Regions from separate parts of the Inediibacterium massiliense genome, predicted to be linked through region 2. Evidence: a T-box and tRNA genes for the amino acid it is inferred to sense, from the RefSeq annotation. Region 2 holds a T-box; the other regions hold tRNA genes.
The links. The T-box of region 2 lies ahead of BN2409_RS08040 (valine--tRNA ligase). A T-box ahead of a tRNA ligase gene usually reads a tRNA of that ligase, here a tRNA-Val.

Region 1: it has a tRNA-Val gene. The T-box ahead of BN2409_RS08040 (valine--tRNA ligase) is inferred to sense a tRNA for this amino acid. The anticodon was not compared.
Region 3: it has a tRNA-Val gene. The T-box ahead of BN2409_RS08040 (valine--tRNA ligase) is inferred to sense a tRNA for this amino acid. The anticodon was not compared.

Annotation. Positions count from the first base shown of each region.
Region 1 is NZ_LN876582.1:5,408-9,172, reverse strand. Features, by position in the region: tRNA gene BN2409_RS00375 (tRNA-His) at 1-42, shown strand, start outside; tRNA gene BN2409_RS00370 (tRNA-Gln) at 49-124, shown strand; tRNA gene BN2409_RS00365 (tRNA-Lys) at 128-203, shown strand; tRNA gene BN2409_RS00360 (tRNA-Cys) at 213-287, shown strand; tRNA gene BN2409_RS00355 (tRNA-Arg) at 295-371, shown strand; tRNA gene BN2409_RS00350 (tRNA-Asn) at 434-508, shown strand; tRNA gene BN2409_RS00345 (tRNA-Leu) at 514-602, shown strand; tRNA gene BN2409_RS00340 (tRNA-Met) at 608-683, shown strand; tRNA gene BN2409_RS00335 (tRNA-Met) at 689-765, shown strand; tRNA gene BN2409_RS00330 (tRNA-Glu) at 773-847, shown strand; tRNA gene BN2409_RS00325 (tRNA-Val) at 853-928, shown strand; tRNA gene BN2409_RS00320 (tRNA-Asp) at 937-1,013, shown strand; tRNA gene BN2409_RS00315 (tRNA-Thr) at 1,025-1,099, shown strand; tRNA gene BN2409_RS00310 (tRNA-Tyr) at 1,104-1,188, shown strand; tRNA gene BN2409_RS00305 (tRNA-Gly) at 1,193-1,267, shown strand; tRNA gene BN2409_RS00300 (tRNA-Gly) at 1,271-1,344, shown strand; tRNA gene BN2409_RS00295 (tRNA-His) at 1,351-1,426, shown strand; tRNA gene BN2409_RS00290 (tRNA-Gln) at 1,433-1,508, shown strand; tRNA gene BN2409_RS00285 (tRNA-Cys) at 1,528-1,602, shown strand; tRNA gene BN2409_RS00280 (tRNA-Arg) at 1,610-1,686, shown strand; gene BN2409_RS00275 (MGDG synthase family glycosyltransferase) at 2,007-3,134, shown strand; gene BN2409_RS00270 (MGDG synthase family glycosyltransferase) at 3,124-3,765, shown strand, end outside.
Region 2 is NZ_LN876586.1:898,623-902,387, reverse strand. Features, by position in the region: gene BN2409_RS08040 (valine--tRNA ligase) at 1-1,438, opposite strand, end outside; T-box leader at 1,486-1,698, opposite strand; gene BN2409_RS08035 (hypothetical protein) at 1,760-2,104, opposite strand; gene BN2409_RS08030 (hypothetical protein) at 2,222-2,623, shown strand; gene BN2409_RS17190 (hypothetical protein) at 2,620-2,769, opposite strand; gene BN2409_RS08025 (hypothetical protein) at 3,003-3,209, shown strand; gene BN2409_RS08020 (ABC transporter substrate-binding protein) at 3,328-3,765, shown strand, end outside.
Region 3 is NZ_LN876587.1:1,633,459-1,637,223, forward strand. Features, by position in the region: gene BN2409_RS16480 (hypothetical protein) at 1-96, opposite strand, end outside; gene BN2409_RS16485 (ribonuclease H-like domain-containing protein) at 237-1,250, shown strand; tRNA gene BN2409_RS16490 (tRNA-Phe) at 1,404-1,479, opposite strand; tRNA gene BN2409_RS16495 (tRNA-Ile) at 1,485-1,561, opposite strand; tRNA gene BN2409_RS16500 (tRNA-Ile) at 1,567-1,643, opposite strand; tRNA gene BN2409_RS16505 (tRNA-Pro) at 1,647-1,723, opposite strand; tRNA gene BN2409_RS16510 (tRNA-Trp) at 1,729-1,804, opposite strand; tRNA gene BN2409_RS16515 (tRNA-Ile) at 1,814-1,890, opposite strand; tRNA gene BN2409_RS16520 (tRNA-Ser) at 1,896-1,986, opposite strand; tRNA gene BN2409_RS16525 (tRNA-Ser) at 1,991-2,079, opposite strand; tRNA gene BN2409_RS16530 (tRNA-Lys) at 2,086-2,161, opposite strand; tRNA gene BN2409_RS16535 (tRNA-Gln) at 2,165-2,240, opposite strand; tRNA gene BN2409_RS16540 (tRNA-Arg) at 2,246-2,322, opposite strand; tRNA gene BN2409_RS16545 (tRNA-Gly) at 2,328-2,401, opposite strand; tRNA gene BN2409_RS16550 (tRNA-Gly) at 2,405-2,479, opposite strand; tRNA gene BN2409_RS16555 (tRNA-Tyr) at 2,484-2,568, opposite strand; tRNA gene BN2409_RS16560 (tRNA-Thr) at 2,573-2,647, opposite strand; tRNA gene BN2409_RS16565 (tRNA-Asp) at 2,659-2,735, opposite strand; tRNA gene BN2409_RS16570 (tRNA-Val) at 2,744-2,819, opposite strand; tRNA gene BN2409_RS16575 (tRNA-Glu) at 2,825-2,899, opposite strand; tRNA gene BN2409_RS16580 (tRNA-Met) at 2,907-2,983, opposite strand; tRNA gene BN2409_RS16585 (tRNA-Met) at 2,989-3,064, opposite strand; tRNA gene BN2409_RS16590 (tRNA-Leu) at 3,070-3,158, opposite strand; tRNA gene BN2409_RS16595 (tRNA-Asn) at 3,164-3,238, opposite strand; rRNA gene rrf (5S ribosomal RNA) at 3,244-3,360, opposite strand.

The DNA.
Region 1 (3,765 bases), on a different contig from region 2:
TGGCTCCTGCATGCGTGGGTTCGAATCCCATCACCCACCCCAAAATAATGGGGTATAGCCAAGTCGGTAAGGCACCAGACTTTGACTCTGGCATCCGTAGGTTCGAGTCCTGCTACCCCAGCCATATGACCCATTAGCTCAGTAGGTAGAGCACTTGACTTTTAATCAAGGTGTCCCGCGTTCGAGCCGCGGATGGGTCACCAATTCATAGTGGCGGCATAGCCAAGTGGTAAGGCAGAGGTCTGCAAAACCTTTATTCCCCAGTTCAAATCTGGGTGCCGCCTCCATTTTTTTGCGCTCATAGCTCAGCTGGATAGAGTGTCTGACTACGAATCAGAAGGCCGCAGGTTCGAATCCTGCTGGGCGCACCAAATTTGATAAAAGTGTTGACAAAACACAAAGTCAATGATAAAATAACAATTGTTATTAATGTTCCAAGGTAGCTCAATGGTGGAGCAACCGGCTGTTAACCGGTAGGCTGTGGGTTCGAGCCCCACCCTTGGAGCCAAAAATGCCGGGGTGGCGGAACTGGCAGACGCACAGGACTTAAAATCCTGCGGTCCTTACAGATCGTACCGGTTCGATTCCGGTCCCCGGCACCAAATATCGCGGAGTGGAGCAGCTGGCAGCTCGTCGGGCTCATAACCCGAAGGTCGTAGGTTCAAATCCTGCCTCCGCAACCATTTATGGCGGCGTAGCTTAGTTGGCTAGAGCGTCCGGTTCATACCCGGAAGGTCGGTGGTTCAAGTCCACTCGCCGCTACCATTATTAAGGCCCATTGGTCAAGCGGTCAAGACACCGCCCTTTCACGGCGGTAACCCGAGTTCGATTCTCGGATGGGTCACCATTTTAGGGCGCATAGCTCAGCTGGGAGAGCACCTGCCTTACAAGCAGGGGGTCATAGGTTCGAGCCCTATTGCGCCCACCATTTATTTTGGCCCGGTAGTTCAGTTGGTTAGAATGCCAGCCTGTCACGCTGGAGGTCGAGGGTTCGAGCCCCTTCCGGGTCGCCAATTTTATATTAGCTGGTGTGGCTCAACGGTAGAGCAGCTGACTTGTAATCAGCAGGTTGGGGGTTCGATTCCCTTCGCCAGCTCCAAAATGGAGGAATTCCCGAGTGGCCAAAGGGGGCGGACTGTAAATCCGTTAGCTGAGCTTTCGGTGGTTCGAATCCACCTTCCTCCACCAATATGCGGAAGTGGCTCAGTGGTAGAGCATCGCCTTGCCAAGGCGAGGGTCGCGAGTTCGAATCTCGTCTTCCGCTCCAAATGCGGATGTAGTTCAATGGTAGAACTCCAGCCTTCCAAGCTGGTAGCGTGGGTTCGATTCCCATCATCCGCTCCAAACATGGTGGGTGTAGTCAAGTGGTTAAGACACAGGATTGTGGCTCCTGCATGCGTGGGTTCGAATCCCATCACCCACCCCAAAATAATGGGGTATAGCCAAGTCGGTAAGGCACCAGACTTTGACTCTGGCATCCGTAGGTTCGAGTCCTGCTACCCCAGCCATATATATCTAATTCATAATGGCGGCATAGCCAAGTGGTAAGGCAGAGGTCTGCAAAACCTTTATTCCCCAGTTCAAATCTGGGTGCCGCCTCCATTTTTTTGCGCTCATAGCTCAGCTGGATAGAGTGTCTGACTACGAATCAGAAGGCCGCAGGTTCGAATCCTGCTGGGCGCACCAATAAAATAGAAGAGGGTACGAATTTCGTACCCTCTATTTTATTGTATTTTATCATATATAATGAATAAAATTGTGGATCATGTGAGAGTTACATAAAAGGTTTATAACTTTCTAAAAAAGATATGCATATTCCTATTGGCAGTTTCATGAAATATGATAAAATATATTAGGCAATATGACTTAGGGCCTAAAGTCTTAACATATGGGTTGAGACTTTTTTTATCTACCAAGGGATTGCAAAGTTTTATAGTATACAACTGCTTGCTAAAAGTCAATGTTCTTTAAAAAAGCAAGTTATAGAGTTGTAAGGGGGAATTTTCATGAGAAAAATCCTTATTTTTACTGCTTCTACAGGAGAAGGACATAATCAAGTTGCAAGAGCTTTGAAAAATGAGTTTGAGGCATTTGGATATGAAGTAGTAATGATGGATATTTTAAAAGAAACAAGCCAAGTTTTAAATTTATGTATAGCAGATGGATACAATATTTTAGCTACTCATTTGCCTAAAATATATGGAATGTTATATAAGTGGAGTGATAGGAAAATTATTAATATAGAATTTAATAAAATATTTAATAGATTAGAATATCATAAAGTTTATAATTTAATTACCTATCATCAACCAGATTTAATTATTACTACTCATCCTTTTATCATTGGAGTCATAGGAGATTTAAAGAAAAAAGGGATGCTACATATTCCATTTATTTCAGTTGTTACAGATTATAAAGCACATCAAGTGTATATTCACGATTATGTAGATGCATATATAACAGGAAGCGATTATACAAGTCAGACTTTAGTAGAGAGAGGAATCAACTCAAATAATATATATGCATGTGGTATTCCTATACGTAGACAATTTTTAAAAAGGAGTATAGATTATAAAAAAGATTCTTATTTCACAGTACTTTTGATGGGGGGCAGTATGGGTGTAAAAGGTATGAAAAAAGTGCTTGAAAATCTCATCGGAAATAGGAATTTATTACGTATTATTGTGATTTGTGGAAATAATAAGAGTTTAAAGAAAAAGATAATAAAGCAATATCATCATATAGAAGGTAAAGAAATTAGAGTATATGGTTTTACCAAGGATATTCCACAATTTATGGACAAGGCTCATATTGTGATTACTAAACCAGGAGGAATTACAGTATCAGAATCTATGGCAAAGAATATTCCTATGATCATTCCATATTTTATACCAGGACAAGAAGAAGGAAATGTAGAATTTTTACTAGATTCTGGTGTAGCCATTCAGATCAAGAATATAGATCATATCAATGAAGTGATTGATGAATTGATTCAAAATCCTAAGAAACTGGAGCATATGAAAAAAAGAATGAAGGATTTATGGAATATATACTCTATAGAAAATATAATTGAGTTGTCTAATAAACTTATGTGGAAATATAGTCATGAACGGGGAATGATTTATGGAAAATAAGACAGATATTTTACTGTTGACTGCTACTTTTGGATTGGGACATAAATCGGCTGCACAAGCAATTGTAGAGCATGTGAAAAGGGAAAATGAAGATATAAAGATGGAGATTGTAGATATTTTTCAAATTATCAATCCAAAGCTATATAAAAGTTTATATAAAGGATATGAATTTTTAATTACTAAAAATAGTAAATTATATAATTATTTTTATTATAAAAAGTATTTTAATGAACATTCTCAGTTGGATGATTGGTTTTATAAAATATGTCTTCCCAAACTGACAAGTTATATTTCATCTATTCATCCTAAGATGATTATAGCTACATTTCCAGTTGGGTCAGGTTTAGCATCAAAATATAAGGAAGAGTATCAAAGCGACCTTCCGATTATTAGTTGTATTACAGATGTAGTAGATAGTTGGGAGTGGATTTATCATAATATAGATCAGTATTTTGTTGCTACAGAAGAAATTAAAAATAAATTAATACAAAAAGGGGTTTCAGAAAAAAAGATAGCAGCTACAGGAATTCCTATTAGAGTACAATTTGAAGGACATAGGAATGAATTAGAAAAACTAAAAAAAATAAAAAAATCAGATGGATTTACTATCTTAATTATGGGTGGAGGCATG
Region 2 (3,765 bases):
GATAGAAATATTTTAATTCTTCTGTATTATGTGGCCAACCTAAAGTTGAAAATGGCCAAAGAGCAGAACTAAACCAAGTATCTAATACATCTTCATCTTGTTTGAAGTGAGTACTTCCACATTTACTACATTTTTGTGGAGCTTCCTTAGATACCATCACTTCCCCACAATCCTCACAATAATAAGCAGGTATTCTATGTCCCCACCACAATTGTCTTGAAATACACCAATCTCTTATATTTTCAAGCCAATGATAATAAATTTTGTCAAATCTTTCTGGTACAAATTTTGTCTTTCCTGATTTTACTGCTTCTATAGCTGGCTTTGCCATCTCTTCCATTTTTACAAACCATTGATCACTAAGTCTTGGTTCTACTACTGTATTACATCTATAACAAACTCCTACATTATGATCATGTTCTTTTATTTTTACTAAATATCCTGCTTCTTCTAAGTCTTTTACTAATGCTTTTCTACATTCATAACGATCCATTCCTTGATATTTTCCTGCATGTTCATTCATCTTTGCAGTATCGTCCATTACTGTAATTTGTTCTAGATTATGTCTTAATCCTACCTCAAAGTCATTAGGATCATGAGCTGGTGTAATTTTTACAGCTCCTGTACCAAATTCTTTGTCTACATATTCATCTGCAATGATTGGAATTTCTCTTCCTACAATAGGTAAAATCAAAGTCTTACCCACTAAATGAGCATATCTTTCATCTTCTGGATGAACTGCTACTGCTGTATCTCCAAGCATAGTTTCAGGTCTTGTAGTGGCAATTTCTAAATACTCCTCTGAATCTTTCACAAGATACTTAATATGCCAAAAATGGCCTTGTTTTTCTTCATGCTCTACTTCTGCATCAGAAAGAGAAGTTTTACAATCTGGGCACCAATTAATTAATCTATTTCCTCTATAAATATACCCTTTTTCATAAAGTTTTATGAAAACCTCTGTAACTGCCTCATTACATCCTTCATCCATAGTAAATCTTTCTCTAGACCAATCGCATGAGTTTCCTATTTTTTTCATTTGCTCTACAATTCTTCCACCATATTCTTCTTTCCATTCCCATGCTCTTTTTAAAAATTCATCTCTTCCTATTTCTTCTTTTGTTTTTCCTTCTTCTTTCATAATCTTTTCTACTACTTTTACTTCTGTTGCAATACTTGCATGATCTGTTCCTGGAAGCCATAATGCTTCATATCCTTGCATTCTTTTATAACGAATCAATATATCTTGTAATGTATGATCTAATGCATGTCCCATATGAAGCTGTCCTGTAATATTAGGAGGTGGAAGTACAATAGCGAAAGGTTCTTTTTCTTTATTTACATTGGCCTTAAAATATCCTTTTTCCATCCAATCCTCATAAATTCTTTTTTCAAATTCTTGAGGATTATATGTTTTATCAAGGTTTTTTACTGTCATAAAAACACTCCTTTTTAAAATATTCATAAAAAAGCCCCTATCATCCTTGTAAGGACGAAAGGGACTTTCGCGGTACCACCTTAATTCCAAAATTGGCTCTTTTGTATCTATAACGGGATATCCCGACTAAACCTACTTTAATTTCAGTTTAGTAACTCAGAAGCTACCTTCAATAATACTCCCCTAAGAAACCTTCCAGCCTTTGGATTTCTTTCTCTAGAGGGGGTTATTTATTTACTCCTCTTCTTCAATGTCTATTCTTATAGTATTTTTTCATTAATTATATATCATTTAAGATAAAAGTCAATATGTACTTTATTTTTATTTTACCAATTTTAGAGAATATATTCTTTCTAAATAGTTAATCAGCTCTTTAATCATAGGGATGTGGTTTGTACTCAATATATCCCACTCTCTTTTGTAATTTGCATAAATATATCGTCGTACATTTCTAGTAGGAGCATAGGGACTTCCTCCAAATTCTACTACATCCTTATAGACACACAGTCTTGTAATCCTTCCCCATCCACTTTCTAAATTCATAGGATCAATCCCATGCTCTGTTTCTTCTTTATGAACTAATGCATACCATCGAAAACGATCTACAATCCCTTTCATATAACCATATCTATGCTTTCCTTCTTCTATCTTAATATTGTAATCCATAAAAACCCCACCTTTTTATAACATTTTCTATTATAGTTATATTCTTAGTCTATCCATTTAATAATATTTTTTTACATTTATTCATAATATACACAAATAGAACTAAGGGGGATTTTTATGAAAAAACAATACCCATTTTATTTATGTACACTTATATTGGCTTTTTTATGCAGTATAGGAAGCCGAATACTCACATCAAATACTTCTGTATTTTATTATTATGAAACTTCATGGATCTATCGTATAGCTAATCATTCTATATTAGGGATTGTCCTTGGCATTATGGGATTTATATTATTCCTATGGCTACTTTTTCATACTGCTTATTTTATATTAGTACGTTTTGATCATATACATTCTATATTAAAAATTTTAGGACTCCTATGGGTCATACTGCTTATGACTGCTTGTCTTTATGAAGGAATTACTTTATATTATCTCTTAGGATATGTTTTTCTTTTGTGTATTCTTATTTTTTCTTTATTGCTAATCATACATTATTTTTATCCTAATATTTAACTTTGCTTTGCTGTCATATTTTCTAAAAAATCCAACTTCATTTTTGTGCACTCTATATAAGTTTGTTCTGAAATTTTTCCTTTTGACAATAAATCATCACACAAATCAATAAAATCTATTACCATATTTACAAGCATTTCTTCCACTTTTTTCGCCTCCATTATATAATTTTTTATCTGTTTCTCATCATATTCATAATATCCTTAATTTATTCCTTTTATACTTTTATTTATGGTTTTTACCTTTTTTTCTAGATTTTTTGAATATTTTCTATTTTTTTATTTTCATTAAATATTATTCTTCCTATAACCCTATAGTATTTTCACCTTTTTTATGATAAAATTTTTATGTATTTTACAAATTAAAAAGGAGCATATTTATGGGAATGTCTATATTAATTTTATTAGTTTCTATATTCACAATCATCTGCACTCTTTTAAAACCTCCCTTTTATTGGGAAAGTCGTAAAGCAAAAAACTTAAGAAGATTTCTAGGTGATGGTGGAGCAACTATAGTTTATCTTTTAATAGGTATTTTTCTACTAGTAACAAGCTTGGCTAATTTATTAGGATTTATAACTTTCTAAAATACTGAGAAATATTCCTCAGTATTTTTTTATTCTTTAGGAATTGTATAAAGGAACCATTCATTTCATGATGCATATAATAAAATTATATAAAATTATTGGTCATGGAGGTATGATGATGAAACTTTTTAGGAAAACAGCATTTCTCCTTGTTCTAGTCATGCTAATCTCAATTGTGTTTACTGGCTGTGGAGAAAAAGCTTTAACAAAGGTTAGAGTAGCAGAAGTAACTCATTCTGTTTTTTATGCACCTCAATATGTAGCCATTACAGAAGGTTTCTTTAAAGAAGAAGGATTAGATATAGAGCTTATTAACGGTCAAGGTGCTGACAAAACTATGACTGCTTTATTATCTGATCAAGTAGACATAGGATTTATGGGACCTGAAGCATCCGTTTATGTATACAATCAAGGAAAAGAAGATTATGCTGTAAACTTTGCACAACTTACACAAAGAGACGGTTCTTTTTTAGTAGCAAGAGAACCTATGCCTAACTTTAAATTTGAAGATGTAGAAGGTAGGACCATTATTGGAGGAAGAAAAGGCGGTATGCCT
Region 3 (3,765 bases), on a different contig from region 2:
CTTTAATTCTGCTATTTCAATTACCTCATCTGTCTTTTGAGATAAAATTTTTGTTCCCGATGTAACTTTATCTGCTAATTTATCTAAAAAATCCATTTGATCACCTCACTCCTATTATTAATATATGTCTTTTCTATGTAAAAAGCTTATTTGCCTTTTAAAAGTAATATCATTTATAATATAGAAATATAAGCTATTTTAAATTACATGATTTTATTCAAAAGGAGATGTATCTATTGGAAATTTTAGAATATAAAATACAAGAGTCCATTCATTTGCCTAAAAACTTTTTATTGTCATATGAAGATATTAATTTTGCTTTATTCGATATTGAAACTACAGGACTTAGTTCTCTTCATAATCAAGTCATACTTATTGGACTTTTGTATATACAAAATGGTCAAATCACTATGAAACAATTTTTTTGTGAAAATAGAAAAGAAGAAATAGAGATTTTACAAGCTTTTGAAAAAGAAATAAAAAAGTTTCAGCTATTCATTAGCTATAATGGCGACACTTTTGATATTCCATTTTTAAATAAAAGATTTCAATTTCATAAAATAACTTATTGTATACAGAAACATAAAAGTTTAGATTTATTAAAATGGGTAAAAAAAACAAAGGATTTATTTCAGTTTAATAATTGTAAACTAAAATCATTAGAAGAGCATTTAGGAATTTATAGAAATGATAAAATATCTGGAAAAGAAAGTGTTTCTCTTTATGAAGAATATGAAAAAAATCAAGCTGAACAGTTAAAAAAATTAATTCTTTTACATAATTATGATGATTTATATTATTTTTCAAAGGCTTTATGTATTTTAGATCAAGCCCCTATAGATTATACATTAGAATGTTTTCCTCATATTTTTCATATATCTGACAAAAACATAGGATATATTTTTCATCCATCTATAAAAAATGGATATTTCCAATTGGATGGATTTTATTCAGATATAAAAATAAAAAAAGACTACATTATCTATGACAATGCTTTTCATTTAGAATATACGAAAAAATCATCTTCTTTTATTTTAAAAATTCCTCTGTACAAAGGAATACTCTCTACAGGAGCCAAATGTCTATATATAGATACATTGGATTTTCCTTTTTCCTATTCTGTAGACAATACACCATCAGTTATTTCTTCTAATATTGTCATATTTAAGGAAGGTTCTATTATGAAGTTTACAGAAATTCATAGATTCATTATAGATCTACTTAGATATATTTTTACGGTTCACGAATAAGCAAAGTTATGAAAAATTCGCATATTCCTCTCGGAATTGCTCATGTCGCCAACGAAATTCTTTCATTTCATTCAGAATTTCCGTTTAGAATAAAAAACCGTCACTTGATTTTCAATATAGAAAAAACACATCTATCATATAGATGTGTTTTTTTGGTGCCCAGAGGCGGAATCGAACCACCGACACGGGGATTTTCAGTCCCCTGCTCTACCGACTGAGCTATCTGGGCAAGAATGGTGGGCCTTCAGGGATTCGAACCCCGGACCTGCCGGTTATGAGCCGGACGCTCTAACCAACTGAGCTAAAGGCCCCTATATGGTGGGCTTGGGAGGACTCGAACCTCCGACCTCACGCTTATCAGGCGTGCGCTCTAACCACCTGAGCTACAAGCCCATATGGTCGGGGTGGCAGGATTTGAACCCGCGGCCCTCTGGTCCCAAACCAGATGCGCTACCAAACTGCGCTACACCCCGATATATGGCAGGGGCAGAAGGACTTGAACCCTCGGCACGTGGTTTTGGAGACCACTGCTCTACCAACTGAGCTATACCCCTAAATAAAAATGGTGGGCCTTCAGGGATTCGAACCCCGGACCTGCCGGTTATGAGCCGGACGCTCTAACCAACTGAGCTAAAGGCCCCTACATGGCGGAGAAGGCGGGATTCGAACCCGCGCACCAGTTGCCCGGCCTAACGGTTTAGCAAACCGTCCTCTTCAGCCTCTTGAGTACTTCTCCATGCTGGCGGAGAGGGTGGGATTCGAACCCACGGTCCCTTTCGGAATCACTGGTTTTCAAGACCAGCTCCTTAAACCACTCGGACACCTCTCCAGGATTTGGTGACCCATCCGCGGCTCGAACGCGGGACACCTTGATTAAAAGTCAAGTGCTCTACCTACTGAGCTAATGGGTCATATGGCTGGGGTAGCAGGACTCGAACCTACGGATGCCAGAGTCAAAGTCTGGTGCCTTACCGACTTGGCTATACCCCATTATATGGCGGGTCCACAGGGATTCGAACCCCGGACACACGGCTTAGAAGGCCGTTGCTCTATCCAACTGAGCTATGAACCCATATTTGGAGCGGATGATGGGAATCGAACCCACGCTACCAGCTTGGAAGGCTGGAGTTCTACCATTGAACTACATCCGCATTTGGAGCGGAAGACGAGATTCGAACTCGCGACCCTCGCCTTGGCAAGGCGATGCTCTACCACTGAGCCACTTCCGCATATTGGTGGAGGAAGGTGGATTCGAACCACCGAAAGCTCAGCTAACGGATTTACAGTCCGCCCCCTTTGGCCACTCGGGAATTCCTCCATTTTGGAGCTGGCGAAGGGAATCGAACCCCCAACCTGCTGATTACAAGTCAGCTGCTCTACCGTTGAGCCACACCAGCTAATATAAAAATGGCGACCCGGAAGGGGCTCGAACCCTCGACCTCCAGCGTGACAGGCTGGCATTCTAACCAACTGAACTACCGGGCCAAAATAAATGGTGGGCGCAATAGGGCTCGAACCTATGACCCCCTGCTTGTAAGGCAGGTGCTCTCCCAGCTGAGCTATGCGCCCTAAAATGGTGACCCATCCGAGAATCGAACTCGGGTTACCGCCGTGAAAGGGCGGTGTCTTGACCGCTTGACCAATGGGCCTTAATAATGGTAGCGGCGAGTGGACTTGAACCACCGACCTTCCGGGTATGAACCGGACGCTCTAGCCAACTAAGCTACGCCGCCATTAATGGTTGCGGAGGCAGGATTTGAACCTACGACCTTCGGGTTATGAGCCCGACGAGCTGCCAGCTGCTCCACTCCGCGATATTTGGTGCCGGGGACCGGAATCGAACCGGTACGATCTGTAAGGACCGCAGGATTTTAAGTCCTGTGCGTCTGCCAGTTCCGCCACCCCGGCATTTTTGGCTCCAAGGGTGGGGCTCGAACCCACAGCCTACCGGTTAACAGCCGGTTGCTCCACCATTGAGCTACCTTGGAACATAAACTAGCGACGACCTACTCTCCCAGGGCGCTACCGCCCAAGTACCATCAGCGCTGAAGAGCTTAACTTCTGTGTTCGATATGGGAACAGGTGTAGCCTCCTCGCTATTGTCACTAGATTTATTTTAAAGACAAGATATATATTAACACATTTTTTCCTTTTTGTCAACAAACTTTTTAATAATAACAAAATTTATTTTATCATTTTCTAGTTTTGTCAACATATATACCTTGAAAATTAAACAATGCAAAATCTGGTCAAGTCCTCGACCGATTAGTACCTATCAGCTAAAGACATTGCTGCCCTTACACCCTAGGCCTATCAACCAGATGGTCTATCTGGGGTCTTACCTTAAAAAGTGGGAAATCTCATCTTGAGGGAGGCTTCGCGCTTAGATGCCTTCAGCGCTTATCCCGTCCATACATAGCTACTCAGCCGTGCCGCTGGCGCGACAACTGATACACCAGAGGTATGTCCATCCCGGTCCTCTCGTACTAAGGACAGCTCCTCTCAAATTTCCTGC